3 regions of the Streptomyces sp. NPDC040622 genome follow, and region 3 is predicted to be linked to each of the others. Evidence: riboswitches for the same ligand, from Rfam matches in the RefSeq annotation. Region 3 holds a riboswitch; each other region holds the start of a gene.
The links. Region 3 has a riboswitch for cobalamin ahead of ACZ592_RS24615 (CoA-acylating methylmalonate-semialdehyde dehydrogenase). Riboswitches for the same ligand answer to the same signal wherever they lie in the genome.

Region 1 (10,510 bases), 300 kb from region 3:
CCACCCCGGACATCCGTAAGAGGGTCTCACGCACATTATTGACGTTCACCGACGCTCGATGTTAGAACTTATAACGAACACGAAAGCACATAACAACGTGGATCGCGGTGGAGGTCGCCATGAACGCCGAAGCACTCGTCGAGGTCGTACTGCCGGGCAAGGTGGAGCCCGAGGGACTGGAGATCCGGCACGGAGCCGTACCGGTCGCGGGCCCGGGGCAGGTCCTGATCCGGATGGAGGCGACCGGGGTGTCGTTCGCCGAGCAGCAGATGCGGCGCGGCCGGTACTACGACCAGCCCCCGTTCCCCTTCGTCCCCGGCTACGACCTGGTGGGCACGGTGCTGGCCACCGGCGAGGGCGTCGAAGCACGACTGATGGGCACGAGGGTCGCCGCACTGGTGAAGGTGGGCGGCTGGGCCAGCCACGTGCTGGTCGACGCGGCGGACGTGGTGGAGGTGCCGGAGGGGATGGGCGCCGCGGAGGCGGAGACCCTGGTGGTGAACGGCGTCACCGCCTGGCAGATGCTCCACCGCAAGGCGCGGGTCCGGGCGGGGCAGACCGTCGTGGTGCACGGGGCCAACGGCGGCGTCGGTTCCGTCCTGGTCCAGCTCGCGCAGGCGGCAGGCGTGACGGTGATCGGCACGGCCTCCCCGCGCCACCATGAGGCCCTCCGGGAGCGCGGAGTCACGCCCGTCGACTACCGGGGCGACGTCGCCCCGCGGATCCGCGAGCTCGCCCCCGCAGGGGTGGCCGCCGTCTTCGACCACATCGGCGGGCGCGGCATCGTCGGCTCGTGGCGGCTGCTCGCGCCCGGCGGCACGCTCGTCTCGTACGGCAGCGCCTCCACCCGTGACGACGAGGGGTCCAAGCAGTGGCCCGTGCTCAAGCTGCTCGGCCGGGTGTGGCTGTGGAACGCGCTGCCCAACCGCCGCCGGGCCTGCTTCTTCAACGTCTGGGCGGGGAAGGCCCTGGCCAGGAACCGGTTCCGGGCCAGGCTGCGCGCCGACCTGACCGAGGTCTTCGCCGCCGCCCGGCGCGGCGAGGTCACCGCGCAGATCGCCGCCCAGGTGCCGCTCGGGCGCGCCGCCGAGGCGCTGCGTCTTGCCGAGTCCGGCACCGTCGCGGGCAAGGTCGTCCTCACCCCGTGACGGGTCGGGCCGACCGAGCCTCCTGCCAGACGTGCCCGTCCCACTCCTGCCCGTCCAGCCATGCCCGCAGCTCCGCGACCTCGTCGGCGTCGAGCAGCACGGGATCGACGGTCGTCCGCAGCTGGTGCGCCACCCCGGATTCCCGCAGGAGCCGCAGGCTGCGCAGGGCGGGAGCGGCGCTGTTGCGGGCGCCGGTGACACGGTCGTACGCGGGCGGGGCCGCCTTGACGTCGAACCCCACCCAGTCGACGAGCCCGCCCTCCAGCAGCTCGGCGAAGCGGCGGGGAAAGGCGCCTCCCGTGTGCAGGGCGACCCCGAACCCGAGGTCGCGCACCTGCCGCACGGCCGTCGCGAGCCCTGTCTGCAGCAGCGGTTCGCCGCCGGAGAAGACGACCCCGTCCAACAGGCCCGTGCGGCGGGCGAGATGGGCGGTGACTTGCGCCCAGGTGACGGGCGCCCGGCCGCGCGGGTCGAGGAGTGCGGGGTTGTGGCAGTAGCCGCAGCGCCAGGGGCAGCCCTGGCAGAACACCGTGGCGACCAGACGTCCCGGCCAGTCGCAGGTCGACAGGCGGGCCAGGCCGCCGACGCGGATCACGCCGCCGCTTCCCGGAACGGAACGCGTTCGGCGTGTTCCCCCTTCTTGCCGATGTTGAAGGAGGAGACGGGCCGGTGGTAGCCCATGACGCGCGTCCACACCTCGCACACGCCGCCGCACGTCGGGCAGGTGGAGTGCTCGCCCGCCAGATAACCGTGCTCCGGGCAGATCGAGAAGGTCGGGGTGACCGTCAGACAGAGCAGGGAGAACCGTTCCACCGCCCGGCGCACGAGAGTGCGGCAGGCCTCGGCATCGGAGAGCCGCTCGGACATGTACAGATGCAGGACGGTACCGCCGGTGTACTGGGTCTGCAGTTCGTCCTGCATCTCCAGGGCCTCGAAGGGATCGTCGGTCCATCCGACCGGCAGCTGCGAGGAGTTGGTGTAGTACGGATTGCTGTCCGTACCGGCCTGGAGGATCCCCGGGAAGCGGCGCCGGTCCTCCTTGGCGAACCGGTAGGTGGTTCCCTCCGCCGGGGTGGCCTCCATGTTGTAAAGGTGACCCGTCCGCTCCTGGAACTCCACCATCCGCGTCCGTACGTGGGTGAGCAGGCGCAGCGCGAGGGCGTGTCCCTCGGACGAGGTGATGTCATGGGCGTCGTGCGTGAAGTTGCGGATCATCTCGTTGATCCCGTTCACGCCGATGGTGGAGAAGTGGTTGCGCAGGGTGCCGAGGTAGCGCTTGGTGTACGGATAGAGGCCGCCGTCGATCAGGGCCTGGACAGTGACCCGTTTGATCTCCAGGCTGTCCCGGGCGAGCCCGAGCAGCCGGTCGAGAGCGCCGAAGAGTCCCGCCTCGTCCCCGGCGTGCAGATGGCCGAGCCGGGCGCAGTTGAGGGTGACCACCCCGAGGGAACCGGTCTCGGCGCTGCCGAACAGACCGTTGCCGCGTTTGAGCAGTTCCGTGAGGTCCAGCTGGAGGCGGCAGCACATCGAGCGGATCTGGTGCGGTGACAGGTCGGAGTTGACGAAGTTCTGGAAGTACGGCAGCCCGTACTTCGCGGTCATCACGAAAAGCCGCTCGGCGTTCTCGCTCTCCCAGGGGAAGTCCGCGGTGATGTTGTAGGTCGGGATGGGGAAGGTGAAGACCCGCCCGGTCGCGTCGCCGGCCGTCATCACCTCGATGTACGCCCGGTTGATCAGGTCCATCTCCGCCTGGAGCTCCCCGTACGCGAAGTCCGTCTCGCGGCCTCCGATGACCGGTATCTCCTCGCGCAGGTCGGGCGGGCACGTCCAGTCGAAGGTGAGGTTGGTGAAGGGCGTCTGGGTGCCCCAGCGGGACGGCACGTTGAGGTTGTGCACCAACTCCTGCACGCCCTGGCGGACTTCGGCGTACGTCAGGGAGTCCTTGCGCACGAAGGGGGCCATGTAGGTGTCGAAGGAGCTGAACGCCTGGGCGCCCGCCCACTCGTTCTGCAGCGTGCCGAGGAAGTTCACGATCTGGCCGACGGCGGAGGAGAAGTGCCGGGGCGGGGCGGAGTCGATCTGGCCGGGGACACCGTTGAACCCTTCGGTGAGCAGCGTGCGCAGCGACCAGCCCGCGCAGTAGCCGGACAGCATGTCCAGGTCGTGGATGTGCAGGTCGCCCTCGCGGTGGGCCAGGCCGACGGCCTCGGGGTAGACCTGGTCCAGCCAGTAGTTGGCGACGATCTTCCCCGCCGCGTTGAGGATCAGTCCGCCCAGTGAATAACCCTGGTTCGCGTTGGCGTTGACCCGCCAGTCGCTGCGGTCCAGATACTCGGTCACCGAGTCCACGGCGTCGATCTGCGTCACGTCGGCCCTCCCACGAGGCAGTACGGAGATGAGTCCTCACCGCACGAGAGGCACGGGAGGCGGACGCCGGCAGGTATCGGGCTCGGGCCGCTGTGCGACCACTCACCGTTGCGGGGCAGCCCCGGATTCGCACCGGGTTCCCTGTTGCCTCGGCGAACGCTCGTGAGCGCCCCGCCGAACCGACAGAAAAAACACTACATCTGGTGCCATCGCGACATGCCCGGCACAACGGGGTCGATGACGTTCGACCTGGAGAGGGGGACTTTGGGCCCGGCGGCCGCGCACGACTCGGCCGCCGGAGGCGTCGCCGTCAGAACTCGGAAGCCAGAAGCCAGAAGCGAGAAGAGGGCAGTCAGAAGATGGAGAGACCCGTGAGCGTCGTGAAGCGGTCCAGTGCCGCCACACCGGCCACCGAGTTGCCGCGCTCGTCGAGGCCCGGGCTCCACACGCACACCGTGCACCGGCCGGGCACGACCGCGATGATGCCGCCGCCCACCCCGCTCTTGCCGGGCAGCCCCACCCGATGGGCGAAGTCGCCGGCCGCGTCGTAGGTGCCGCACGTCAGCATCACCGCGTTGACCTGCTTGGCGCGGCTGCGGGTCAGGAGCGTGGAGCCGTCGGCCCTTATCCCGTGGCGGGCCAGGAACCCGGCGGCCAGCGCCAGGTCGCCGCAGGACGCCGCGACGGCGCACTGGCGGATGTACTGGTCGAGGAGGTCGGGGACCGGGTTGGAGATGTTGCCGTACGACGCCATGAAGTGCGCCAGCGCGGCGTTCCTGTCGCCGTGGGCGGCCTCCGAGGCGGCGACCTCGTCGTCGAAGGTCAGGTCCGGGTTGCCGGACTCGGCGCGCAGGAAGGCGCGCAGGGCGCCGGAGGCGTCGCCGGTCAGGGTGTGGAGGCGGTCGGTGACGACGAGCGCGCCCGCGTTGATGAACGGATTGCGGGGGATACCGTTCTCGTACTCCAGCTGGACCAGGGAGTTGAAGGGGTTCCCGGACGGCTCGCGCCCCACGTGCTCCCACAGGGCGTCGTCCTCCAGGGACAGCGCCAGGGCGAGCGTGAACACCTTGGTGATGGACTGGGTGGAGAAGGGGTGCTGCCAGTCCCCCACGCCGTACACCGTCCCGTCGAGCTCCGCGACGGCCATGGCGAAGCGGTTCGGGTCCGCCGAGGCGAGGGCCGGGATGTAGTCGGCGGGGCGGCCCCGGCCCGGGGCTGCGTCGATTTCGGCGGCGATGCGGTCCAGGACCGGCTGGAAGGAGGCGGACACGCTGACTCACTTTGGCTTCGTACGGTGATGCTTGCGCCACACCCTAACGCCGGCCCCGGCCCCGTGATCGCCAGGCCCGCGCCCGCGTCGCGCCCCACCGTCCGCGCCCCGCGGGCACACCCGGGGCGACTCGGTGGTGGCCGGCCACACCTCGCTGCCCGCTCCCCCCTACGCGCACGGTTCCGACCGCGGAGCGACCGACCCGGTGATCCTCTCCGCGCGGGACTTCACCGGCCGCCCGACCGCCCGACCGCCCGGCGGCCCGCGTCCACCCGACCGGCAGGGTTCCGCCGGGTTTCCACGGGAGTGGGGTGCGGACCAGCAGGGAGCCCCGGCCCATGCGTGCTGAGTCGAGTCCGCCGGCGGTCCTCGCCCACCCGGACGACGAGTCCCTGTCGGCCGGCGCCCAGCGGGCACTCACCGCCTGACCAGGCGCGATTCCGCGTGCGTAACCCGGTTGTGCCGGGCCGGCGCCGGTGACAGGGTCTCGGCCATGCCTACCTTCTCCGCGCCCGACAAAACCGAGCTCGCCTACCACGTGTACACGGACACCGGAGGGGGCGGCGGGGAGTCCTTCGGGCTCCCGCCCGTGATCTGTCTGCCGGGCGGCCCGATGCAGGCGTCCGCGTACCTCGGTGACCTCGGCGGTCTCGCGGCGCACCGCCCGCTGGTCATGCTGGATCTCCGCGGCACCGGCGACTCCGCGGTACCTGAGGACACCGCCTCCTACCGGTGCGACCGCCTCGTGGACGACGTCGAGGCGCTGCGCGAGCATCTGGGTCTTCGGACCGTGGATCTGCTGGCGCACTCCGCCGGTGCGAACCTCGCGGTGCTGTACGCGGCCCGCCACCCGGAGCGCGTCGGCAGGCTCGCGCTGATCACACCGAGCGTCATGGCCGTCGGCATCCCCGTGACCGGGGACGTCCGGCGCGAGACGGCGCTCCTGCGCCGGGACGAACCGTGGTTCCCCGCGGCGTTCGCGGCCCTGGAGGCCCTCGTGGCCGGACAGGTGACCGCCGAGGCCTTCGCCGCCATCGCTCCCTTCGCGTACGGCCGCTGGGACGCGGCGGCCCGGGCCCACCACGCCGCCGAGGACGGGCAGCGCAACGACGAGGCCGCCGCCGCGTTCGGGGCCGAGGGCGCCTACGATCCCGCGGCCACCCGTGCCGCGCTCGCCCGGTTCGGCTCCCCGGTCCTGGTGCTGGCCGGGGAGGCCGACCTCAACTCGCCGCCGCCCGCGATGGCCGAGCTCGCCGGCCTGTTCCCGTACGCCGAGCTCGTCGTGCGGCCCGGCGCCGCCCACTTTCCCTTCCTGGACGATCCGGAGGGGTTCGTGGCGGCCACGGCGGCGTTCCTGGCCTGACCGGCCGGCGCCCCGCGCGCGTCACCAGATCCGTACGCGTTCCGCCCGGTCGAGCCAGAGACCGTCGCCCTCGACCGTGCCGAACGCCTCGTGGAACTCGTCGAGGTTGCGGACGATGTTGGCGCGGAACTCCGGCGGCGAGTGCGGGTCGATCGTGAGGTACTGCTGCTCCTGCTCCTTGCGGCGCTTGGTGCGCCAGCAGTACGCCCAGTTCATGAAGAGCCGCTGGGAGCCGGTCATGCCGTCGCTCTCGGGCATCGGCTCCCCGTCGAGCGCGATGAGGTACGCGGTGTGCCCGATGGTCAGGCCGCCGAGATCGCCGATGTTCTCGCCGACCGTGAGGGAGCCGTTGACGAACTCGCCGGGCAGGTTGCGGGGCGAGAAGGCGTCGTACTGCGTGACGAGCGCCTTCGACTTCGCCTCGAACGCGGTCTTGTCGGCCGCGGTCCACCAGTCGTTGAGGTTGCCCGCGCCGTCGTACTGTGCGCCCTGGTCGTCGAAGCCGTGGCCGATCTCGTGGCCGATGACCGAGCCGATGCCGCCGTAGTTCTCCGCCGGGTCCGCGTCGGGCGAGAAGAACGGCTTCTGCAGGATGCCCGCGGGGAAGCAGATCTCGTTGGTGCCCGGGTTGTAGTACGCGTTGACGGTCTGCGGCAGCATGAACCACTCGTCGCGGTCGACCGGCGAGCCGATCTTGGCGAGCTCGCGGTCGGACTCGAACGCTGCCGCCGCCTGCGCGTTGGCGAGCAGGTCGTCGGCGGACACCTGGAGCGCGGAGTAGTCGCGGAAGGTGTCGGGGTAGCCGATCTTGGGGCGGAACGTGGCGAGCTTCTCGTACGCCCGTTCCTTCGTCTCGTCGGTCATCCAGTCGAGCCGGGCGATCGACTGGCGGTAGGCCTCCAGGAGGTTGGCGACGAGGTCGTCCATCATCGCCTTGGACGACGGCGGGAAGTGCCGTGCCACGTACTGCTTGCCGACGGCCTCGCCCATGGCGCCCTCGACGAGGGAGACGGCACGCTTCCAGCGGGCGCGCAGCTCCGGGGTGCCGTTGAGGGTGCGGCCGTAGAACTCGAAGTTGTTGCGCACGAACTCGTCCGAGAGGTACGGCGCGCAGGCGCGCAGTACGCGCGTCAGCGCCCAGTCGCGCCACTGCTCGACCGGCGTCCCGGCGAGGACCGTGGAGAGGTGGGCGAGGTAGGACGGCTGGCGGACGCAGGTCTCCGCGATGGTGGCGTCCGAGCCGCCGAGCGCCGCGGCGTAGGCGCGCCAGTCGAACTCGGGGGCCAGCGCGATCAGCTCGTCCAGGGTGGTGAGGTTGTAGGTCTTCTGCACGTCACGGGTCTCGGCCCGCTCCCAGTGGCCCGCGGCGAGCTGCGTCTCCAGATCGAGGACGGTCCGCGCGGCCGCCGCCGGGTCCGCGTGTTTGCCCAGAGTGAGGAGCTCGGTGAGATGGGCGAGGTACTTCTCGCGGATCTCGGCGAACTTCTCCTCGCGGTAGTACGACTCGTCGGGCAGGCCGAGCCCGCCCTGGAGGACGTTGAAGAGGTAGCGGTCGGAGTCGCGGTCGTCCGAGTCGATGTACGAGCCGAAGAGGCCGGAGCCGCCGATCCGCTCGAAGCGGCCGAGGAAGGCCGCGAGCTCCCGGGTGTCCCGCAGGGCCGCGACCTCGTCGATCAAGGGCTGCGCGGGGGCGAGGCCGCGCGCGGCGATGGTCTCCTCGTCCATGAAGGACGCGTACAGGGCGGCGATCTTCCGGGCGTCCTCGGAGGCCGCGCCCGGATCGGCGGACGCCTCCGCCGCCAGCTCCTGGATGATCGTCTTGACCTGTTGTTCTGCGGTGTCGGCCAGCTGTACGAAGGGACCCCAGCTGGAGCGGTCCTCCGGGATCTTCTCGGTGTCCAGCCAGGTGCCGTTGACGTGTCCGAAGAGGTCGTCCTGCGGCCGGATCTCGGGGTTCATGCCCGGGCGGGCGTCATCCAGAATGCTCATCCGGGCAGCCTATGCGAGTGGCCGACGCGGCACGACGGACTGCGGCCCCGAGCCCGCGCCCAGCGATTCGTCACACCGTTCCCGCCGGGTCGGGCGGGGGCGGGCGGCGGCCGGAGGCGGTCGCGCCGCGCTCTTGCGACCGGCACGTCAACTCGCGCACGAAACATCCCAATAGGAGCGATAAGGTATCCCGTCAACCTTCGTACGCCCGTGACGCCCAGGAGAACATCTGTGACTGTAGCCATTGTCCCGTCCGAGGATGTCACCCCCTCCGAGGCCACCGAGGCGACCGCCGCCCCCGAGGACACCGCCACGCCCGGCACCGTGCCCGGGGAAGCCGCCGACGCGGCCTCGCTGGTGGCCGAGGACGCCCGCGAGTTCGGGATCTACGCCCGCACCGGCGGCTGGGCCTTCGGCCTCAAGGTCGCCCGCAGCGTGCGGCCCGGCGGGCAGAGCGCCGGCGAGACGCCCAAGGTCTCGGCCAAGGAGTTCGCCGAGATGGCCGGCTGTTCGGCCGACCGCGTCATGCGCTACTACAAGGCCTGGGACAAGGCCGCCGACGACGGGATGGTGCCGCACTTCGAGGCGCTCTCCCCCGGCATGGACGTGGAACTCCCCGACTCCGACGTCTGGTTGGCGTACTACTCCGCCCGCTCCAGCGCCCTGAGCCAGCGCGGCGAGGCGATCTCGGAGGCGGCCGAGGCCGAGGGCATCCGCCCCACCAAGGCCCTGGAGGTCGCCGAGAACCCCACCGCGCTGCGCGCCGCGATCCTCGCCGACCCCGGTACCGCCGAGGCCGCGCGCAAGGCCCTGATGGACCGCCTCGACGAGGACCCGGCACTCCGTACCGAGCTGGTCCGCGACATCGTCCGCGCGGACGACCTGAAGAAGGCCGTTGCGGCCGAGGCGAAGGCCGGCGACCGTGTCGACTACGTCCGCCAGATCGTGGAGAAGGGCCAGGTCAAGACGCCCGCGGGCCAGATGATCGACGCGCCCGCCGAGCTGCGCGAGGAGGCCGAGCGCCACCTGTCCCTCATCGACGAGCTGGACGACGGCGAGGAGTCGGGCGAGTGGGCGCGCGAGGCGTACGACACGGTGCGCGACCTGGTCGCGCAGACCGTCCAGAGCAACCCGGAACTGCGGGTGCAGGAGCGGCGCGCGAAGTTCTACAGCAGCCTGCAGAAGGCCACGAAGGTCTTCGAGGAGCTGACGTTCGACGACGTGGACGACATCGACGACATCTACGAGGACGACATGGTGCGGCGCCTGGAGGACCTCCAGCAGGCCATCGGCGCGTGCATCACGGCCCTCCAGACGGCGACCGTCCCCGCGCCCGGAACGACCTCGGTCCCGGCACCGGCCGCGGTCCCGGCCGCCGTGGAGAGCTCCGCTCCGCTGGAGACCGAGGGCGAGGAATGGGACGGGTCCTGAACCCGTCCCCCGCTGAGCGCGTCCGCTCCTGATCCGTTCCCGTCACGTCCCCGGAGTCACCCCGTACGTCCCGAGGTTGATCACGGCGCCCGTCCGTAGCACTCGAGTCGTACGCGAGGACCCCTACCGAGAGGGATTCGTCACCCCGGGCCCGGCTCGTAGCTTCTTGATCACGTCACATCGGCGAACGATCGAGAGGCCTCGGATCCATGTACGTCAAGGCATTCGCCCCGGAGTACCAGGGCGAGCTGGGCTCTGAGCTGAGCGTGAACTCCTCCTACGAGGACGTCCGCGCGACGGCCGGCCGCGCACTCTCCCGCGCGGCCGGCGCGGGTGAGCGGGCGCGCGCCGCCCTCGCGCTCGCCGAGGCGAGCCGTCGGCTCGGCCGGGTGGAGGACGCGGGCGACGCCTGGCGGCAGAGCTACCGCAGCGCCCGCGCCGCCGGGGACGCCGGGGCCATGGCCTGGGCGCTGTGGAGCGGCGGCACCCTGGCGAGACAGTGCGGGGCACTGCCGCTCGCCCGGCGGCTGCTGGCGCACTCCGTCGAGCTGGCCGAGGGCGGCGGCGACCGGCTCGCGCACGGGTACGCGCTCGCGGGCCTCGCCGAGACGGGACGCATCCAGGGCGACTACGCGGCCGTCGCCGCGCTCCACGAGGAGTTGCTGGAGCAGGGGCGGGCGCACGGCGAGGCACGGCACATGGTGTGGGCCATGACGGGGATAGCGCAGATGCACCGCAACTCCGGTGAGCACGCGAAGGCCCTGGAGCTGTTCGAGGAGTCGGTCCGGATCTCGACCGCGGCGGACGACGCGCGGGGGCGGGCCTGGTCGCTGCGGGGCGTGGCGGACGTGCTGTCGCTGCGGGGCGAGCCCGACCGGGCGCTGGCGCTGCTCTCGGAGGCCGAGGACGTGTGCCGGGCCATGGATCTGGCGAGCGCGCTGG
Region 2 (10,510 bases), on a different contig from region 3:
GCGTGCGCCCGGCGTGGCAGTGTCCAGGGACGCCGTCGCGCCCGCCCCGGTTCCGCCGGCGCGCTGTCGCCCGTGCCGCGTACGTACAGTGGCGGGACGCGAGAGACGAGGAGTGCGACATGGCCGCCGCGGGAAACGCCGGAGCGAAGCCCAGGGCCCTGGAGGGGCTCGACGCGATCAAGGGTGAGCTCGCCGGCCTCTATCGCGACCTGCACGCCCACCCCGAGCTGTCCTTCGAGGAGCACCGCACCGCCGCCGAGGTCGCCCGCCGCGCCGCCTCCTACGGGTACGAGGTCACGAGCGGAGTCGGCAGGACCGGCGTCGTGGCCGTGCTGGAGAACGGCGCGGGGCCGACCGTGCTCCTGCGCGCCGACTTCGACGCGCTGCCCGTCACCGAGGGCACCGGACTTCCGTACGCCTCCCGCACCGAGGGGGTCATGCACGCCTGTGGCCACGACATGCACGTCACCTGTCTGCTCGGCGCGCTGAAGCTGCTCGCGGACTCCCGCGCCGACTGGTCGGGCCGGATCGTCGGCGTCTTCCAGCCCGCTGAGGAGATCGCCAAGGGCGCGCAGGCCATGGTCGACGACGGGTTCTACGCACGGTTCGGCACCCCGGACGTCGTCCTCGGCCAGCACGTCGCGCCGTTCCCCGCGGGGACGATCGGCGCGCACCCCGGGCCCGCCTTCGCGGCGACCGACGCGCTGCGCGTGCGCATGTTCGGCAAGGGGGCGCACGGCTCGCGGCCCGAGGCGTCGATCGACCCCGTGGTGATGGCCGCGTCGACCGTGATGCGGCTGCAGACCGTGGCGTCCCGGGAGATCGCGGGCACCGAGACGGCCGTCGTCACCGTCGGCTCGCTGCGGGCGGGCACGAAGGACAACATCATTCCCGACGAGGCCGAGCTGCAGCTCAACATCCGCACGTACACGCCCGAGGTCCGCACGCGGGTCCTCGCGGCCGTCGAGCGGATCGTCAGGGGCGAGGCGGTCACCGCGGGCGCGGAGAAGGAACCGGAGATCACGGAGATCGACTCGTTCCCCGTCCTGGAGAACGACGCCGACGCCGTCGAGCGGACGATGGCCGCGATCGGGGGCGTCATCGGGCCCGACCGGGTCTTCGACCCGGGGCCGGTGACCGGCAGCGAGGACGTCGGGCACTTCGCGACCTCCGCGGACCGCGACATCCCGCTCTGCTACTGGCTGTTCGGGGGCGCCGACCCGGCGAAGGTCGCCGCGGCCCGGCAGGCGGGCACCTTCGAGCGGGACATCCCCTCGAACCACTCGCCGTTCTTCGCGCCGCTCGTCGAGCCGACCCTCAGCACCGGGGTCACCGCGCTGACGACGGCCGCGCTGGCCTGGCTGGACGGCCGGCCGTCGCGATGACGGCCGGCCGCCGGGCGGCGACGGGGGCTCAGCCCTCGTCGCCCCCGTCCTCCAGATTGCCCTCGGTCTCCAGGTAGGCCTGCTTCAGGGCCTCCAGGACCGCCGGGTCCGGCTTCGCCCACATGCCGCGCGACTCCGCCTCCAGGAGGCGCTCCGCGATGCCGTGCAGGGCCCAGGGGTTGTTCTCCTGGAGGAACTGCCGGTTGGCCGGGTCCAGGACGTACGTCTCCGTGAGCTTGTCGTACATCCAGTCGGCGACGACGCCCGTCGTGGCGTCGTACCCGAACAAGTAGTCCACGGTGGCGGCGAGTTCGAAGGCGCCCTTGTAGCCGTGGCGGCGCATCGCCTCGATCCACTTGGGGTTGACGACGCGGGCGCGGAAGACGCGGCTCGTCTCCTCCACCAGCGTGCGCGTGCGGACCGTCTCGGGGCGGGTCGAGTCGCCGATGTACGCCTGAGGGGCCGTGCCCCGCAGCGCGCGCACGGTCGCCACCATGCCGCCGTGGTACTGGAAGTAGTCGTCGGAGTCGGCGATGTCGTGCTCACGGGTGTCCGTGTTCTTGGCCGCCACCGCGATGCGCTTGTACGCCGTCTCCATCTCGGCGCGGGCCGGGCGGCCCTCGAGGCCGCGGCCGTACGCGTAGCCGCCCCACACCGTGTACACCTCGGCGAGGTCCGCGTCCGTGCGCCAGTCGCGGGAGTCGATGAGCTGGAGCAGGCCCGCGCCGTACGTGCCCGGGCGCGAACCGAAGATGCGGGTGGTGGCCCGCCGCTCGTCGCCGTGCTCGGCGAGGTCGGCCTGCGCGTGGGCGCGGACGTAGTTGTGCTCGGCGGGCTCCTCCAGCGACGCGGCGAGCCGCACCGCGTCGTCGAGCAGGCCGATCGTGTGCGGGAACGCGTCGCGGAAGAAGCCCGAGATGCGCAGCGTCACGTCGATGCGGGGACGGCCCAACTCCTCGTACGGGACGGCCTCCAGGCCCGTGACCCGGCGCGAGGCGTCGTCCCAGACGGGGCGGACGCCGAGCAGCGCCATGGCCTCGGCGACGTCGTCGCCCGCGGTGCGCATCGCGCTCGTGCCCCACAGGGACAGGCCCACGGAGGTGGGGTAGCCGCCGTTGTCCGACTTGTAGCGCTCGACGAGGGAGTCGGCCAGGGCCTGGCCCGTCTCCCACGCGAGGCGGGAGGGGACGGCCTTGGGGTCGACCGAGTAGAAGTTGCGGCCGGTCGGCAGGACGTTGACCAGGCCGCGCAGCGGGGAGCCCGAGGGGCCGGCGGGGACGAAGCCGCCGTTCAGGGCGTGCACCGCGTGATCGAGCTCGGCAGTGGTGGCCGCCAGGCGCGGGACGACCTCATGAGCCGCGAACTCCAGGACGGCGGCGACCTGTTCGCCCTGGCCCGCGGCCACCGAAGCCACCGCCGCCGGGTCCCAGCCCGCGTCGTCCATCGCCTGCACCAGCGCGCGGGCCCTGTCCTCCGCCTCGTCGGCGCCGGCCCGCGTGGCGGCGGACTCGTCCAGACCGAGCGCCTCCCGCAGGCCGGGCAGGGCCGTCGTGCCGCCCCAGATCTGGCGGGCCCGCAGGATCGCGAGGACCAGGTTGACGCGGTCGCCGCCCGCCGGCGCCTTGCCCAGCACGTGCAGACCGTCGCGGATCTGCATGTCCTTGATCTCGCAGAGCCAGCCGTCGACGTGCAGCAGGAAGTCGTCGAAGCCGTCGTCGTCGGGACGGTCCTCCAGGCCCAGGTCGTGGTCGAGCTTCGCGGCCTGGATGAGCGTCCAGATCTGCGCGCGGATCGCGGGCAGCTTCGCCGGGTCCATGGAGCTGATCTGCGCGTACTCGTCGAGGAGCTGCTCCAGGCGCGCGATGTCGCCGTAGGAGTCGGCGCGCGCCATCGGCGGCACCAGGTGGTCGATGAGCGTGGCGTGCACGCGGCGCTTGGCCTGCGTGCCCTCGCCCGGGTCGTTGACCAGGAAGGGGTAGATCAGCGGCAGGTCGCCGAGCGCCGCGTCGGGGCCGCAGGCCGCGGAGAGGCCGGCGTTCTTGCCGGGCAGCCACTCCAGGTTGCCGTGCTTGCCGAGGTGGACCATCGCGTCGGCGCCGAAGCCGCCGTCGGCCGCGGGCGCCGCGATCCAGCGGTAGGCCGCCAAGTAGTGGTGCGAGGGCGGCAGGTCGGGGTCGTGGTAGATCGCGATGGGGTTCTCGCCGAAGCCGCGCGGCGGCTGGATGAGGACCAGCAGGTTCCCGCGGCGCAGGGCGGCGAGCACGATGTCGCCCTCCGGGTCGCCGCCCCGGCCCACCCGGCTGCGGTCCAGGAACATCTCGCCGGGCGGCGGGCCCCAGTGGCCCTCGACGGACGCGCGCAGCTCCGCGGGGAGCGTGGCGTACCACCGCTTGTAGTCGGCGGCGGGTATGCGCACCGGGTTGGCGGCGAGCTGCTCCTCGGTGAGCCACTCCTGGTCGTGGCCGCCCGCGTCGATGAGCGCGCGGATCAGCTCGTCGCCGTCGCCGGAGACCAGGCCGGGGATGTCGGCCTCGGGGCCGAAGTCGTACCCCTCGGCGCGCAACCTGCGCAGCAGCTCGACGGCGGAGGCGGGGGTGTCGAGCCCCACCGCGTTGCCGATGCGGGAGTGCTTCGTCGGGTACGCGGACAGCACCAGGGCCAGGCGCTTGTCGGCGGCCGGGATGTGCTTCAGGCGGGCGTGGCGCACGGCGATGCCGGCGACGCGGGCCGCCCGCTCGGCGTCGGCCACGTACGCGGGCAGGCCGTCCTCGTCGATCTCCTTGAAGGAGAAGGGGACCGTGATGAGGCGGCCGTCGAACTCCGGCACCGCGATCTGGCTCGCGGCGTCCAGCGGCGAGACGCCCTCGTCGTTCTCCTCCCAGGCCGCGCGGGACCCGGTCAGGCAGAGCGCCTGGAGGATCGGCACGTCGAGGCCGGTCAGGGCGCCCGCGTCCCACGACTCGTCGTCGCCGCCCGCGGAGGCCTCGGCGGGCTTGGTGCCACCGGCCGCGAGGACCGTCGTCACGATGGTGTCGGCGGCGCGCAGCGCGTCGATCAGCTCGGGCTCGGGGGCGCGCAGCGACGCCACGTAGAGCGGGAGGGGCCGCGCGCCCGCGTCCTCGATCGCACCGCAGAGCGCGTCCACGAACGCGGTGTTGCCGCTCATGTGGTGGGCGCGGTAGTAGAGCACGGCCACCGTCGGGCCCTCGACCTCGCGCGCGGTGCGCTCCAGCGGGCCCCAGGAGGGTGCGGGCGCCGGCGGCTCGAAACCGTGCCCGGTGAGCAGCACGGTGTCGCAGAGGAAGCGGGCCAGCTGCTCCAGGTTCGCGGGGCCGCCGTGCGCGAGGTAGGCGTGCGCCTCGGCGGCGATGCCGACCGGCACGGTGGAGGAGGCCATCAGCTGGGCGTCGGGCGCCTGTTCACCGGTGAGCACGACGACCGGCAGGCCGGTGGCGATGAGCTGGTCCAGGCCGTCCTGCCAGGCGCGGACGCCGCCGAGGAGGCGGACGACGACGAGGTCGACGCCGTCGAGCAGGGCGGGCAGCCCGGTGAGGTCGAGGCGCGAGGGGTTGGCGAACCGGTAGTCGACCGGGCCTCCCGCCGCGCGGGCGCTGAGCAGGTCGGTGTCGGAGGTCGACAACAGCAGAAGCATGCGGGCGCAGGCCTTCCTCGGGGTGTCCGCGCCCCGGGTGGTCGTATGGACGGCAGGAGTTCCTGGCTCACCCCACACGGGTGGGGCTCACAGTGGCGGGACCGCGCCGGAATCGCACCGGGCTTCCTCCCTCGGGTCCTGGTGGACCCACGCCGTCGCTGGCGTCGGCGGACCTGTCGGACCGCCGCCTGCATAGTAAGTCCTGCCCGCGTCCGGCGGGGCGGCCACCTGCCGCGACGGCCCGTCCCGGCAGGCGACCGGCCGGATCCGCGTGGGTATGCTCGCCGCCATGCCGCCCACCCCAGCTCTCCCCCCAGACCAGGGCGAATCCGTCATACGCGACCGGGGTGACGCCTGCCCCGGAGCGCTTCGCCTGCACCTCGCCGACGACGGCCGGCTCGCCCGACTCCGCCTGCCCGGCGGCCTTTTGACGACCCGTCAGGTCGTGGCGCTGGGGACGGCGGCGGAGCGCCTGGGGGACGGGAACCTCAGCATCACCTCGCGCGGCAACATCGAGCTGCGCGGCCTGGGCGAGACGTGCGGCGGCGAGCTCGCCCGGCTGCTCGCCGACGCGGGCCTGCTCCCCTCCGAGCGGCACGAACGCGTCCGGAACATCGTGGCGTCCCCGGCCGCGGGAACCGACGGACTCGGCCACGCCGACGTGCAGTTGTGGGTCCGTGAGCTGGACGGACTCCTCTGCGCCGAGGAGTGGACCGCGGAACTCTCGGGCCGCTTCCTGTTCGCCCTGGACGACGGGCGCGGGGACGTGGCCGGGCTCGGCGGCGATGTGACCTTGATCGCAGAATCCGGCGGGACGGCGGTCGTACGGCTCGGGGACCTCGCCCGCCGCGTCGCCGCGCCGGACGCCCCGCGCGCCGCACTCGCCGCCGCCGGCGCCTTCCTCGCCGCCGCGCGCGCGGCGGGCAACGGGGCCTGGCGGGTGGCGGAGCTGCCCGGCAGCCCGGGTGCGGACCTTGCGGGGGCGCTGGAGCGGGCGGGCATCTGGGCCGAGTCCGTCGGGGCCGGGTCTGGCGGGGCCGGGTCCGCCGGGACCGTGCCGGTCGGGACCGTGCCCATCGGGGTTGCGTCCGCCGAGGCGGTGCCCGCCGGGGCCGTGCCTGTCGAGATCGCGTCCGCCGGGGCGGTGCCCGTTGGGGCTGCGCCCGTCGGGACCGTGCCCAGCGGGGTTGCGTCCGCCGAGGCGGTGCCCGCCGGGGCCGTGCCTGCCGGGACCGCGTCCGCCGGGGCGGTGCCCGTTGGGGCCGCGCCCGTCGAGGTCATGCCCAGCGGGGCTGTGTCCGCCGAGGCGGTGCCCGCTGGGATCGCGTCCGCTGGGATCGCGCCCGTCGGGGCCGCGCCCACCGGGACCCCGCCCGCGGGGACCGCGCCCGCCGGGATCGCGTCCGTCGGGGCGGCGCCCACCGGGGCCGCGCCCACCGGGGCCGCGTCCGTCGGGGCGGCGCCCACCGGGGCCGTGCCCGCCGGGCCCCCGCCGGTGACCCTAGGTGCCCCGCCGGCCCCGGGCGTCACCGGCCGCGCGGTCGCCGTCGACGTTCCCCTCGGCCGCGTCGACGCCGCCCAGTGGCGGGCCCTCCTGCCGCTCCCCGCCGACGAGCTGCGCGTCACCCCGTGGCGCGGCTTCGTGCTCCCCGGCTTCGCCGACGCGGACGCGGCCCGGGACCGCCTCGCCGTCCTGGCCGACGCCGGGTACCTCACCACCGCCGACTCGCCCTGGCGCGGCGTCGGCGCCTGCGCCGGCCGCCCCGGCTGCGCCAAGTCCCTCGCCGACGTGCGCGCGGACGCCGTGCCGGGCCTCGACGACGGGATCCCCGCCCACGGCGCGCTGCCCGTCCTGCCGGTCCATTTCTCCGGCTGCGAACGCCGCTGCGGACACCCGCGCGGCGACTGGGTCGACGTCCTCGCCACCGGCGGCGGGCGGTACGAGGTGACGGCGCGCACGGCCGGCGAGGCGATCCCCGTGCCCGACGGCACCCTGACCGACCGCGTCACCACGGCACGTACCCGCACAAAAACGGTACGTACCACCACGAACACCGCATGCACCACCACGAGAACGACGGCCACGAGATGAGCGAGAGCACAGTGTTCGACTACGAGAAGGACGGCGCGGCGATCTACCGCGAGTCCTTTGCCACCATCCGCGCGGAGGCCGACCTGAACGGGCTGCCCGCCGACGTCAGTCAGGTCGCGGTCCGGATGATCCACGCCTGCGGCATGGTCGACCTCGTGAAGGATCTCGCCCACAGCCCGCGGGTGATCGCCGACGCCCGCAAGGCGCTGCGCGACGGCGCGCCGATCCTTTGCGACGCGAACATGGTCGCCAGCGGCGTCACGCGCAAGCGGCTGCCCGCCGGCAACGACGTGATCTGCACCCTCGCCGACCCGTCCGTGCCGGACCTCGCGGCGCGGCTGGGCACGACCCGCAGCGCCGCCGCCCTCGAACTCTGGCGCGACCGCCTCGAAGGCTCGGTCGTCGCCATCGGCAACGCCCCCACGGCGCTCTTCCGCCTCCTGGAGATGATCGAGGAGGGCGCGCCCCGCCCCGCCGCCGTCCTCGGCATCCCGGTCGGCTTCGTCGGCGCCGCCGAGTCCAAGGACGCGCTCGCCGCGCACTCCTCGGGCCTGGAATATCTGGTCGTACGGGGTCGCAGGGGCGGCAGTGCGATGGCCGCGGCGGCGATCAACGCGATTGCGAGCGAGGCCGAGTGAACACCGAACAGAGGACCGAACGGCTCACCGAACAGAGCACCGAACAGAGCACCGAACAGCGCACCGAGAACGCGACCCGGGCCGCCGGGACCGCGCAGGGGCGGCTGTACGGCGTCGGGCTCGGCCCGGGCGACCCGTCGCTGATGACCCTGCGCGCCGTCGAGGTGATCGCGGCGGCCGACGTCGTCGCCTACCACTCGGCACGACACGGCCGTTCCATAGCCCGCTCGATCGCGGCCGCGCACCTGCGCGCCGACCACATCGAGGAAGCGCTGGTCTACCCCGTCACCACGGAGAGCACCGACCACCCCGGCGGCTACCGCGGCGCCCTCGACGACTTCTACGAGGAGGCCGCCGCCCGCCTCGCCGTCCACCTCGACGCGGGCCGCACGGTCGCCGTCCTGGCCGAGGGCGACCCGCTCTTCTACGGCTCCTACCAGCACATGCACAAGCGCCTCGCGCACCGCTACCCGACCGAGGTGATCCCCGGCGTGACCTCGGTGAGCGCGGCGGCGGCCCGCCTCGGCGAGCCGCTGGTGGAGGCCGAGGAGGTCCTCACCGTCCTGCCCGGCACGCTCCCCGAGGAGGAGCTGGCCGCGCGTCTGGCGGCGACGGACTCCGCGGTCGTCATGAAGCTCGGCCGTACGTTCGGGAAGGTGCGCGGCGCCCTGGAGACGGCGGGCCGCCTGGCGGAGGCCCGCTACGTCGAGCGGGCCACCATGGCCGGCGAGCGCACCGGCAGGCTGGCCGACGTGGACCCGGATTCGGTGCCGTACTTCTCCGTGGCGGTCCTGCCCAGCAGGGTGGCGCCGCTGACCGGCGGCCCCGCGCCCGAGCCGCCCGCGCGGGACGCGGAGCGCGGCGAGGTCGTCGTGGTCGGCACCGGCCCCGCGGGCCCGCTGTGGCTGACCCCCGAGACGCGCGGCGCGCTGGCCGCCGCCGACGACCTGGTCGGCTACACCACGTACGTCGACCGGGTGCCGCACCGGCCGGGACAGCGGCGGCACGGCTCCGACAACCGGGTCGAGTCGGAGCGCGCCGAGTTCGCCCTGGAGCTGGCGCAGCGCGGGCGGCGCGTCGCCGTCGTGTCGGGCGGCGACCCGGGCGTCTTCGCGATGGCCACGGCCGTCCTGGAGGTCGCCTCGCAGGACGCGTACGCGGACGTGCCGGTCCGGGTGCTGCCCGGGGTGACCGCCGCCAACGCGGCGGCGGCCCGCGCGGGGGCGCCGCTCGGCCACGACTACGCGACCCTCTCCCTCTCCGACCGTCTCAAGCCGTGGGAGGTCATCGCGGAACGCCTCGCGGCGGCGGCCGCGGCGGACCTCGTCCTCGCGCTCTACAACCCCGGCTCGCGCAGCCGCACCTGGCAGGTCGGCAAGGCCCGCGAACTGCTCCTTGAGCACCGCACACCGGACACGCCGGTGGTCCTCGGCAGAGACGTCGGAGGCCCCGAGGAGAACGTACGCGTCGTACGCCTGGGTGACCTGGACCCGTCGGACGTCGACATGCGCACGCTGCTGATCGTCGGCTCCTCCCAGACCCAATGGGTCCAGAGGAACGACGGCAAAAAGCAGATCGTCTGGACACCCCGCAGATACCCGGAGACCACACCGACGTAGACCCACGGCGCGCCTCGCGGACGGTACGGGGCACCCCGCGCCGGGGCGCAGGGTGTCCCAGGGGCGCGGGGAACCGCGCGACCGGCCACCACGGACGGGCGGGGCGGAGGGACTACGCCCCGCCCCGCGGGAGGAGGCGTACCCAGTCGGCCGCCTCCCCGGGCGAGGCGGCCACCGAGGCCGCATCCGGCACCGCGGGCCGCCGGACCACGACCACCGGAACCCCCGCCTCACGCGCGGCAGCCAGTTTCGGCGCCGTCGCCCCACCCCCGCTGTCCTTCGTCACCACGACATCCACCCCGTACCGGCGCAGCAGTTCACGCTCCCCGTCGAGCGTGAAGGGCCCCCGGTCAAGGAGCACCTCCATGCGGGCGGGACACGGCGGCTCGGGCGCGTCGACGGACCGTACGAGAAACCACAGCGCCGCGAGTCCGGGCCCCGAGAACGCGGCGAGCCCCATCCGCCCGGTCGTGAGGAACACCCGCTCGCCCAGCGCGGGCAGCACACGCGCGGCCTCGTCCAGGGAGCCGACCGAGTGCCAGTCGTCCCCCTCACCCGCGACCCAGCCGGGCCGACGCAGGGCGAGCAGGGGAACATGGGCCGACGCGGCGGCGGTCGCCGCGTTGAACGAGATCGTCCCGGCGAAAGGATGGGTGGCGTCGATGAGCGCGTCCACGCGGTGCTCGCGCAGCCACGCGGCCAGGCCCTGCGACCCGCCGAAACCACCCACGCGGACCTCGCCCGGCGGCATCCGGGGCGAGGCGACCCGTCCCGCCAGGGAGCTGGTCACCCGCAGTCCCGCCTCGTCCACGAGGAGCTCCGCCAGGCGGCGGGCCTCGGTCGTTCCCCCCAGAATCAGTACGTGCACGGAGTTCGGTTTCCTTCATGAGTGAGGCAAGCAAGCCAGACGAGCCGGGCCGGGCGGGCAAGCCGGGCAGGGCAAGTGAGGCCGAGGGCGGGCGCAGCGCCCAACTCAAGCACACCGGCCTGCGCCCCGGCTGGACGACCGGCGCCTGTGCGACCGCCGCCACCACCGCCGCGTACACGGCGCTGCTGAGCGGCGACTTCCCCGACCCCGTGACCATCACGCTGCCCAAGGGACAGACGCCCGCCTTCGCGCTCGC
Region 3 (10,510 bases):
CCTGGTCCAACACCGCCTCCAGCGAACCGAGTTCGCGTGCCCGGAGCAGCGCGTGCAGCGTCACCTTGAGGGCGGTGGGCGACCGGGAGAGCAGCGTCTCGGCCGCTTCCTTCGCCGCGCGCGAGCCGTCCGCGTGGAGGCGGTCGATGACTTCCTCGACGGTGGGGGCCGCGTAGCAGTGGTCGATCCACGCCCTCTCGTCGGCGAGTTGGCCGGGCGGCGCGTCCTCGACGTACCGCGGTAGCACCTCACGTACCGGCGCCTCGGCGAGGTCGGCGACGAAGCCGGGCAGCGCGGACGAGGGTACGAAGTGGTCGGCGAGGCCGCACCTCAGGGCGTCGCCCGCCGTCACGTGTGCTCCGGTGAGGGCGAGATGGGTGCCGAGCCCGCCGGGCGCGAGGCTCAGCAGATAGGTGCCGCCGACGTCGGGCACGAAGCCGATGCCGGTCTCGGGCATGGCGACCCGGGAGCGTTCGGTGACCACGCGCACACTGCCGTGCACCGAGACGCCCACGCCGCCGCCCATCACGAATCCGTCCATGACGGCGACGTAGGGCTTGGGGTAGCGGGCGATGCGGGCGTCGAGACGGTACTCGTCGCGCCAGAAGTGCCGCGTCGCCCCGCCGTCGCCCGTCGTGACGTCCTCGTGAATGGAACGGATGTCGCCGCCCGCGCACAGCCCGCGGTCCCCGGCGCCGGTGAGGACGACGGTCTCGACGGCGGGGTCGTGTTCCCAGGCGGTCAGCGCCCCGTCGATGCGGCGCACCATGGCATGGGTGAGGGCGTTGAGGGCCTTGGGGCGGTTGAGGACCAGATGGGCCGCGCGCCCCTCGACCCGCAGCGTCACGGCGTCGTCGGCCGCCGTCACCGGACGGCCTCGGTCAGCCCGCGGGCCACGATCAGGCGCATGATCTCGTTGGTTCCTTCCAGGATCTGGTGGACCCGCAGGTCACGGACGATCTTCTCGATGCCGTACTCGCTCAAATAGCCGTATCCGCCGTGCAGTTGGAGCGCCCGGTCGGCCACGGAGTAGCCGGTGTCGGTGGCGAACCGCTTGGCCATGGCGCACAGCTCCGGGGCGCGTGGATCGCCCCGGTCCAGGGCGTCGGCGGCCTGGCGCACCAGTGCGCGGGCGGCGGAGAGCTCGGTGGCCATGTCGGCGAGCCGGAACCGCAGTGCCTGCGCGTCCAGGAGGGACGAGCCGAACGCCTCCCGGTCGGCGAGATGGGCCACGCTGCGGTGCAGGGCGCTCTGTGCGCCGCCGAGCGAGCAGGCCGCGATGCCGAGGCGACCGCCGTTGAGGCCGTTCATGGCGATGCGGAAGCCGTCGCCCTCGGCACCGAGCCTGCGGTCGGCGGGGACGCGCACGCCGTCGAGCAGGACCTGGCGGGTGGGCTGGGCGTTCCAGCCCATCTTGCGTTCGTCGGCGCCGAAGGAGAGACCGGGGTCGTCCCGTTCGACGACGAACGCGGAGATACCGCCGGGGCCTTCCTCGCCGGTGCGCGCCATCACGATGTACACGCGTGCGGCCCCAGCCCCCGAGATGAACTGCTTGACGCCGGTCAGGACGTACGCGTCACCGTCCCGTTCGGCGCGCGTCCGCAGGGCTGCGGCGTCCGATCCGGCGCCGGGTTCGGTGAGGCAGTAGCTGCCCAGCGACGCGGCGGTGCACAGGTCCGGCAGCCAGCGGGCGCGCTGCCCCTCGTCGCCGTACCGGTCGATCATCCAGGCGACCATGTTGTGGATGGAGAGGTATCCGGCGATGGAGGGGCAGCCGGTGGCCAGCGCCTCGAAGACGAGTGTGCCGTCGCTCCGGCAGAGCCCCGAACCGCCATGTTCCTCGCGTACGTAGACGCCACCGAGGCCCAGTTCGGCGGCCTTGCGCAGCACGTCCACGGGGAAGTGCTTGTCGCGGTCCCAGGCGACGGCGTGCGGTGCGAGGTGCTCGTCGGCGAAGTCGAGCGTGACCTCTGCCAGGGCGAGCTGGTCCTTGGTGAGGGTGGTGCCCATCGATGTCATCGCCGTCATCCCATCGTCGGGATGGTGAAGCTCGCGCCTTCCCTGATCCCCGAGGGCCAGCGCGAGGTGACGGTCTTGGTGCGGGTGTAGAAGCGGACGGCGTCGGGGCCGTGCTGGTTCAGGTCGCCGAATCCGGAGCGCTTCCAGCCGCCGAACGTGTGGTAGGCGACCGGGACGGGGATCGGCACGTTGACGCCGACCATGCCGGCGCCGACGCGCCGTGTGAAGTCACGTGCGGTGTCGCCGTCCCTGGTGAAGATCGCGACGCCGTTGCCGTAGGGGTGCTCGGTGGGCAGGCGCAGGGCCGCCTCGTAGTCCGCCGCGCGGGCCACGCACAGCACCGGGCCGAAGATCTCCTCGCGGTAGATCCGCATGCGCGGCGAGACGCGGTCGAAGAGGGTGGCTCCGGCGAAGAATCCGTTCTCGTGCCCGGGCAGGGTGAAGTCACGCCCGTCGACGACAAGTTCGGCCCCTTCGTTGACGCCGATGTCCACGTACCGGCGCACCCGGTCGAGCGCATCCCGGGTCACCAGGGGGCCGAAGTCCGCCTCGGGGTCGTCGGAACGGCCGATGCGCAGTCCGGCGACGCGCTTCTTGAGGCGGGCGACGAGCGCGTCCGCGGTCTCCTCGCCCACGGGAACGGCGACGGAGATGGCCATGCAGCGCTCCCCCGCCGAGCCGTACCCGGCGCCGATCAGGGCGTCCACGGCCTGGTCGAGGTCGGCGTCCGGCATGACGATCATGTGGTTCTTGGCGCCGCCGAAGCACTGGGCGCGCTTGCCGTGCGCGGCGGCGGTGGCGTAGATGTGCGCGGCGATCGGTGTGGAGCCGACGAAGCCGAGCGCCTGGACGCGCGAGTCCTCCAGGAGGGTGTCGACGCTCTCCTTGCCGCCGTTGACGACGTTCAGGACGCCGGGCGGCAGGCCCGCCTCCAGGAACAGTTCGGCGAGCCTCAGCGGCACCGAGGGGGCACGTTCGGAGGGCTTGAGGACGAAGGAGTTGCCGCAGGCCAGTGCGGGTGCCGCCTTCCACAGCGGGATCATCGCGGGGAAGTTGAAGGGAGTGATCCCGGCGGTGACGCCGAGCGGTACCCGCAGGGAGTGCACGTCGATGCCGGTGCCGGCGTTGTCGCTGAACTCGCCCTTCAGCAGGTGCGGGATTCCCGCGGCGAACTCCACGACCTCCAGACCTCGTTGCAGATCGCCGTGCGCGTCGGCGACGGTCTTGCCGTGCTCGCTGGACAGCTGCCGCGCCAGCGACTCCCGCTCGCCCTCGACGAGTTGGAGGAAGCGCAGCAGGACGCGGGCGCGCCGCTGCGGGTTCCACTCGCCCCAGGCCCGCTGGGCGGACGCGGCATCGGCGATCGCCACCTCCGTCTCCGCCCGCCCCGCGAGCGGCACATGTGCCTGTACGGAGCCGGAGTTGGGGTCGTACACGTCGGCGAAGAGCCCGGAGGCGCCGCGCACGTGCTTGCCGCCGATGAAATGTGTCAGTTCACGGACCATGAGAGCCTGCTCTCGTCAGGTGCGATCCGGGGATGGCACGGCAGGCCGACGACGCCACCGGGTGAGGGGCGCGGAAGGGTCCGCCGTGGGACGCGAAGGCCTAAGAGCCGCCGTGGAGTCGAGCGCAGGCAGGGGCCGTCGCTCGCTTCGCCGGATCACCTGGGTCGTGGGTACGGACCGGTGCCATGCGTGTCTGCTCCATCCTCGTGGACAACACGGAACACCCCGCGGCCGGTATCCTGACTCCCGGATCAGCGCGCGTTCTCCCGCCTTCCCGACGGGACTTGTCCGTCAGTGGCGTATCGCTCCGCGAGAACGCACTCCCCGGTCACAGTGGCGGGACCGCGCCGGATTCACACCGGCTTCCCTGCACCGCGGGCTCTGGTCACGAACATATAGTTGGACGTCCTAGTAAGTCCACCCCGACTTTCCGGCGCCCCCTCGGCAACGCCGCGGTGACTCGCACCGGCGAGTAGTCGTATCGCACAGGTCACGGGCACAGCGCTGCCGGCAGGCGCTCCTCGCGCACCGGGCACAGGCGTGGCGTCGGCCGATCGCAGGCAACCCGACGGCCGCACGCCTGCCGGTCACGCGGTCACTGGCCGTCCTTCAACTTGATGATCTTGCCGTTCTTGTCGAGCGTGTGGTCGTTCCAGTAGGTGTCCCACTTGTCGCCGACGTGCTCGGGCACCTTGCCCTCGGGGTAGCGGGCGTACCCCTTCGGCGGCTCCTGCCCGTCGGGCTGGCACGCGGACCCGCTGCCGCCGACGCGCAGGACCGGGTACTCACCGCCGCCGCAGGTCGCGTCCTGCACGGAACAGCTCGTCAGCACCGCGGCCGTCACGCCGGCCAGGGCCAGGCCCACGGCGGCCCGCGCCGGGCGGCTGCCGATCGCTCGCGAGGTCGGACGAACTCGGATGGTCCTACGCACAGCTGGCTCCCTCTCATCGACTGGTGAGACCAGCTTGCGCGGGCCGCCAGGATTGATCATGAGTACGGGTACTCAGGCGGCGGAGTCGCCCTACCTGTTTCCGCGGGCAGCCGAAAGGCGCGACCGCTCCGCAGGCGCCGCCCCGCACCCGGGGATCACCTCACTCGTGGCGCGCCCCGCCGTCCAGGACCACGTCGACGGCGTGGCGGCGGTGCGCGGCGAAGCGTTCGAGGGCGGTGCCGGTGTCCCGGGAGCGCAGCGCGTCGACGAGTTCCCGGTGTTCGTGCGGGACGCGGTCGAGGTAGCCCTGGGCGCTGCGGCCGATCCGGGTCAGCAGGAACAGATGGACCTGGCAGCGGATGCCCTCCCACGCCTCGACGAGGCGGCGGTGACCCCCGGCCGCGAAGACGGCGTCGTGGAACTCGATGTCGCGGCGCACCATGTCGTGCGCGTCGACGGCCCGGTCCATCGCCTCCGCCGTCTTGCCCAGGGAGGAGAGCTCCTCCTCCGAAGCGCGCGCGATCACCTCGCGCACGGCGAGGTCCTCCAACACGGCGCGCAGGCTGTCGAGTTCGGCCACGTCCTCGGGGGACAGCGTCGTCACCGTCGTGCCCCGGTGCCACGCACAGTGGACCAACCCCTCGCGTTCCAGCAACCGCAGGGCTTCGCGCACCGGACCGCGGCTCACGTCCATCGCGAAGGACAGCTCCACCTCGCGCAGCTGCGCGCCGGGAGCGTAGGCCCCGTTGAAGATGGCCTCGCGGATCCGGTCCGCGACCTCGTCGGCCAGGCCGCGGCGCCGCGCGGGCGCCACCCGCCCCTGCTCATCCATGTCTTGGCTCACTCGTCTCTTGCTCTCACCAGGGCCACCAATGTTAACGTGCGACCCAACTCCTAATGTCAACATTCAGACACCGGGTCAGGGCGACAGCACCCAGACCGCCCCCGACGGAAGGGCAGCGCCGGACATGAGCGTTCTCGACTCCCCCATCCCGCGGTTCCACCTGGCCGTACCGGTCGACGACCTGGCCGCCGCGCGTCTCTTCTACGGCGAGGTCCTCGGCCTCGAACAGGGCCGCAGCGCGGAGACCTGGGTGGACTGGAACCTGCACGGGCACCAGTTCGTCACCCACCTCGCGCCGGAACGCGGCCGGCAGATCCACAACCCGGTCGACGGGCACGCCGTCCCGGTGCCGCACTTCGGGCTGATCCTGACGGTTCCCGCGTTCCGGGAGCTCGCCGGGCGACTGCGCTCGGCGGGCGTCGAGTTCGTCATCGAGCCCTACACCCGCTTCGAGGGGCAGAAGGGTGAGCAGTGGACGATGTTCCTCCTCGACCCGGCGGGCAACGCCCTGGAGTTCAAGGCCTTCGCCGACGACTCCCAGGTCTTCGCCGCCTGAGGCCGACGGACCGACGTACGGGCGGCAGGACGGGCGGGGTGATGTCGGTGGTCGTGACGCAGCCGTGTCCGGTTCCGGTGACGCAGTCGCCGCCGGAGGTCGTGGTGGTGACCGCGTTGCGCAGCGTCTTGTCGCCGCCCTTCCTGACCGTCACGGAGTCGGTGATCTTCCCGCCGGGTAGAGCCGAGCTGGACCGCGGCGCGGGGCGGGGTCTTGTGCGGGCTCAGGGACTGGGAGGTGGTCGTGGTGGTGCAGCGGGGGCTGCCACTACTGCCACTGGCCGTGGGCGATTCGGTGCGCGATCACCCGCCTGCCGCCACCCCTTCCTGTACGTCAGGAGAGCGTGCGGACCACCTCGCGCACCCGGCCGGCGAGGGACTCCGGCAGCGGTGCGTAGTGCAGCGCGGACAGCTCTTTCTGTCCCGTCCCGCTCGCCGTGTAGGCCAGGAACGACTTGAGCGCGGGCAGGGTCTCGGGGCGGTTGCCCTGGTCGCAGACGATCTCGTAGGTGACCTGGACGATGGGGTACGCGCCCGGGGCCGAGGCACCGTGGCGGAACTTCAGCGTCATGTCGCCGCCCTCGCCCGCGACACGGGCCTGGGCGATGCCGGCCGACGCCGTCGTGGGCGTCGGTTCGACCGGGGCGGGCGCGCCCGTGTCGATGCTCACGGTCTTGACCTCGCGGGCCCGCGCGAACGACAGCTCGAAGTAGCCGATGGCGCCGAAGCCCGACGTCACCTCCGAGGCGACACCGCTCGATCCGCTCGCCGACGCGCCGCCCGTGCCCTGCCAGGCCTTGCTGACCGGGTGGGTCCAGGCCTCGGGAGCGGCACCCGCGAGATAGGACTGGAAGTTGTGCGTGGTGCCGGAGTCGTCCGAGCGGTGCACGGGGCGTATGGGCATCGACGGCAGCTCGGCGCCGGGGTTGAGGCGCCGGATCTCCTCGTCGTCCCAGCTGGTGATCTTCTGGTCGAAGATCCTGGCGAGGGTCGCGGCGTCGAGGACCAGGTCCTCCACGCCGGGCACGTCGTAACCGATCGCGATGGGGCCGCCGACCATCGGCAGGTCGATCGCACGGCCGCCGCGGCAGACGTCCTTGGAGCGCTCGACCTCGTCGGGCTTCAGCGCGCTGTCGGAGCCGCCGAACGCGGTCGCGCCCCGCAGGAACTGCGCGCCGCCCGCCCCCGATCCGATGGGGTTGTAGGCGATCCGCACGCCCGGGCAGGCGCGTTGGTAGTTCTTGATCCAGTACTTCATCGCGTTCTGCTGCGCACTCGATCCGGTCCCCGGGACCTTGCCCGCGGCAGCGCAGTCGATCCCCGAGACGGCGGCGGCATCGGCGGGGCCCCGCCCGGCGCCGGCATCGTCATCGTCGTCGAGGCCCGCGAATCCGCATCCCGCCAGGGACAGTGACAGCAGGGCCGTCAGGGAGACCGCGGCGCACCCTCTTGCGCCTTGGTACGTACGTCCTGGACGTGGGCGTTGCAACGTTGTCCCCTCGGAATACCGCGACATCGGTCTCGGCCGGTACTCCGACTCCCGGCCGACCTCAGATGCTCGCCGATCGAGGGCCGCGGCGGGTGACGGGCAGGCGAACATCGGGCGACGCGCCGCGGTACGGGGGCCGATCGGCAGGCGGGCCCGGACGGGGAGCGAGCGGCGCGAGGGCCGCGAACGGGGTGTCCTACACTCCGCCCCATGAAGATCGCGCCCGCTGCCGTCACCGAGGACCTGGCGCCGACCGGCGTGCTGCGTGCCTCCGTCAACCTGGGCAACCCGGTGCTCGCCCAGGGCACTTCGGCGGCCCCCTCCGGCATCACCGTCGACATCGCGCGTGAGGTCGCCGCGCGGCTCGGCGTCCCCGTGGAGTTCCTGTGCTTCGACGCGGCACGCTCGTCGTACGAGGCGATGGCGGAGGGCCGGGCCGACCTGTGCTTCCTGGCCGTCGAACCGGCCCGCGAGGGCGAGGTCGCCTTCACCGCGCCGTACGTCGTGATCGAGGGCGTGTACGCCGTGCCCCGGGACTCGCCCCTCCGCACGGCCGCCGACGTCGACCGCGCCGGTGTGCGGATCGGCGTGAAGCGCGGCTCCGCCTACGACCTGTTCCTCACCCGCACCCTGCGGCACGCGAGTGTCGTGCGCGGCGACGAGGGAGTCGAGGCCTTTCGCACGGGGGGCCTTGAGGTCGCGGCGGGCATCCGGCAGCCGCTTGCCGCGTACGTGGCCGCCCATCCCGGACTGCGCCTGATCGAGGACCGTTTCATGCAGATCCGGCAGGCCGTGGGCACGACACGGACCCGTACGCCCGAGACCGTCGGTTTCCTCCGTGACCTCGTCGAGGAGCTCAAGGCGACCGGGTTCGTCGCCGCCTCCCTGCGCGGTTCGGGGCAGAGCGACACGCTCGTCGCCCCACCCGGGTAGTCTGCCGACGGTACGCACCCCCACCAGGAGCTGAGATGCCCGGTCACCCGAGCACGCGCTGACGCATCAGGTCGTCCGACCCGTCATCGCGTGCTGCCCGTAGCCGCGGCACAGCGAGCCCTTTTCCGCTCTCTCGGCTCCCGCAGTTCCTGCGGCTCCCTCACGGGGTTGTTGTGCCCTCTCTTGCGCGTGCCTCGGGCACCGTCCTTCGCGATCCCGGCTTCCGTCTGCTCTGGGTGGGCCAGACCGCCTCCCAGTTCGGGGCGCAGGCCGCCCAGATCGTCCTGCCGCTCATCGCCGTCCTCTCCCTCGACGCCTCCACCGGCGGGCTCGGCGCGCTGCGCGCGGTCGAGCAGACCCCGATCCTGCTGTTCTCCCTGTTCGCCGGCGCGTGGGTGGACCGCAGACGCGCCCGTGACGTGATGGTCCAGTCCGATCTGGGCCGCGTGCTGGCCCTGGGGTCCGTCGCCCTCGCGCATCTCCTCGGCGTCCTCGGCCTGCCGGTGCTGTTCGTCGTCGCCTTCGCCGTCGGCGTGCTCGGCGTGTACTTCGACGTGGCCTGTCAGACGTGCCTCGTACGCCTGGTGGCGCGCGAGGAGTTGGCGCGGGGCAACAGCGCGCTGGAGGGCAGCAGGTCCGCCGCGCAGATCGGCGGTCCCGCGCTCGGCGGTGCGCTGGTGTCGGCCCTGTCGGCACCGGTCGCCGCCCTGTCGAGCTCGGCCTTCTTCGCGGTGTCGGCGCTGTCCATCGGCCGCATCCGCCGGGCGGAGCGGCTGCCCGCGACCCCGGCCGGGCCGGTGAGCGTGTGGGGGCGGATACGCGAAGGGCTGTGGCTGGTCGCCGGACATCCCGCGCTGCGGGCCGTGGGGCTCGCCTCGGCCGCGTTCCAGTTCTCCTTCGCGGCCCTGATGACCGTGTACCTGCTCTTCCTGCCCCGCGAGCTGCACCTGTCGGGCGCCGCCATCGGTCTCGCGCTCGCGGCGACCGGGCCGGGGGCGGTCGTGGGGTCGCTGCTGGCCGCCCGGCTCCCGGGGCGGTTCGGGTACGGCCGGGTGCTGGTGGCCGCCGCGGCGCTGGCCGACGCAGTGATGCTCTGCGTGCCCGCGCTGCGCGGCCCCTCCGGCCTGACGGTCGGTCTGCTCATGGGCGTCAACTTCGTCTTCGGTGTCTTCAGCCAGCTGGTCAACGTCACGGTCATGGCCGTGCGTCAGGCCGTCACGCCCGTCGGGGTCCAGGGTCGGGTGGTCGCCACGGTCCACTTCGCCGGCATGGGGATGACCCCGCTCGGCTCATTGCTCGGCGGGTTCCTGGCCGACGCGGCGGGGCTGCGCACCGGGCTCCTGCTGACCGCGGTCGGTCTCGCGCTGTCGCCGTTGTGCATGGCGCTGTCCCCGCTGGCGCGGCTCGGGCGGACCCTGCCGCTCTGACGTGGCTGTTCCTCGCTTGCTGCGGGCCGGCCGCGGCCTCGTGGTCCGGCCGGGCCGGTACGTCCCCCGTCAACGGCGAGGCGTGCCCGGCGGGCCGTCGCTCACAGCGGCCCCGGGCCGAGAAGCTGGCCTCCGTCCACGACGAGCGTCTCGCCGGTGATCCAGCGGGCGCCGTCCCCGGCGAGGAACGCCACGGCCTCCCCCAGGTCCTCGGGTTCCCCGATACGACCGAGGGGGGTGGCCGCGGCGACCCGCGCCTCGTTCTCCTGCCAGAGCGCCTCGGCCAGTTTCGTGCGGACGACACCGGGAGCGATGGCGTTGACCCGGACCTTCGGCGCCAGCTCCAGGGCGAGTTGCTTGGTGAGGTGGATGAGGGCGGCCTTCGAGACGTGGTAGACGCCGACGTCCTGGGCGACCGTGTACCCGCCGATGGAGGCGGTGTTGACGACGGATCCGCCGTGCTCGCCCATCCACGCCTTCACCGCGAGCGACGTCCACAGGATCGGCGCCCAGAGGTTGACGTCCATCGTCTTGGCGAAGCGCCCGTGGTCCTGGTCGATGACGGGGCCGTACGCGGGATTCGTACCGGCGTTGTTGACGAGGATGTCGAGGCTGCCGTACGTGGCGACGGCGTGGTCGACGCAGGCACGGGCGGCGGCCTCGTCGGTGGCGTGGGCGCCGAACCCCTCGACCCCCACGCCCAGTTGGCGGGCCGCCTCCTTGGCACGCTCCTCGCTGCGGGAGGTGACCACGACCTGCGCCCCGCGGTCGCGCAGCGCGGCGGCGGCCGCGAGGCCGATGCCCCGC

Region 1: another riboswitch for cobalamin. It lies ahead of ACZ592_RS23265 (ribonucleoside triphosphate reductase); the one in region 3 lies ahead of ACZ592_RS24615 (CoA-acylating methylmalonate-semialdehyde dehydrogenase).
Region 2: another riboswitch for cobalamin. It lies ahead of cobN (cobaltochelatase subunit CobN); the one in region 3 lies ahead of ACZ592_RS24615 (CoA-acylating methylmalonate-semialdehyde dehydrogenase).

What each region holds. Positions count from the first base shown of each region.
Region 1 covers NZ_JBVIXD010000008.1:9,590-20,099, forward strand. Annotated here, with positions in the region: gene ACZ592_RS23255 (medium chain dehydrogenase/reductase family protein) at 120-1,148, shown strand; gene ACZ592_RS23260 (anaerobic ribonucleoside-triphosphate reductase activating protein) at 1,138-1,743, opposite strand; gene ACZ592_RS23265 (ribonucleoside triphosphate reductase) at 1,740-3,515, opposite strand; cobalamin riboswitch at 3,567-3,714, opposite strand; gene ACZ592_RS23270 (glutaminase) at 3,868-4,785, opposite strand; gene ACZ592_RS23275 (alpha/beta fold hydrolase) at 5,279-6,148, shown strand; gene ACZ592_RS23280 (M13 family metallopeptidase) at 6,170-8,137, opposite strand; gene ACZ592_RS23285 (hypothetical protein) at 8,462-9,568, shown strand; gene ACZ592_RS23290 (tetratricopeptide repeat protein) at 9,778-10,510, shown strand, end outside.
Region 2 covers NZ_JBVIXD010000005.1:580,249-590,758, reverse strand. Annotated here, with positions in the region: gene ACZ592_RS17260 (amidohydrolase) at 120-1,385, shown strand; gene cobN (cobaltochelatase subunit CobN) at 1,414-5,037, opposite strand; cobalamin riboswitch at 5,079-5,202, opposite strand; gene ACZ592_RS17250 (cobalamin biosynthesis protein CobG) at 5,327-7,129, shown strand; gene ACZ592_RS17245 (precorrin-8X methylmutase) at 7,126-7,767, shown strand; gene ACZ592_RS17240 (precorrin-2 C(20)-methyltransferase) at 7,764-9,386, shown strand; gene ACZ592_RS17235 (cobalt-precorrin-6A reductase) at 9,499-10,254, opposite strand; gene ACZ592_RS17230 (cobalt-precorrin-5B (C(1))-methyltransferase) at 10,272-10,510, shown strand, end outside.
Region 3 covers NZ_JBVIXD010000008.1:305,372-315,881, forward strand. Annotated here, with positions in the region: gene ACZ592_RS24605 (enoyl-CoA hydratase/isomerase family protein) at 1-868, opposite strand, end outside; gene ACZ592_RS24610 (acyl-CoA dehydrogenase family protein) at 865-2,010, opposite strand; gene ACZ592_RS24615 (CoA-acylating methylmalonate-semialdehyde dehydrogenase) at 2,025-3,524, opposite strand; cobalamin riboswitch at 3,737-3,916, opposite strand; gene ACZ592_RS24620 (SCO0607 family lipoprotein) at 4,120-4,455, opposite strand; gene ACZ592_RS24625 (GntR family transcriptional regulator) at 4,616-5,287, opposite strand; gene ACZ592_RS24630 (VOC family protein) at 5,424-5,855, shown strand; gene pstS (phosphate ABC transporter substrate-binding protein PstS) at 6,189-7,343, opposite strand; gene ACZ592_RS24640 (transporter substrate-binding domain-containing protein) at 7,554-8,276, shown strand; gene ACZ592_RS24645 (MFS transporter) at 8,450-9,703, shown strand; gene ACZ592_RS24650 (SDR family oxidoreductase) at 9,805-10,510, opposite strand, start outside.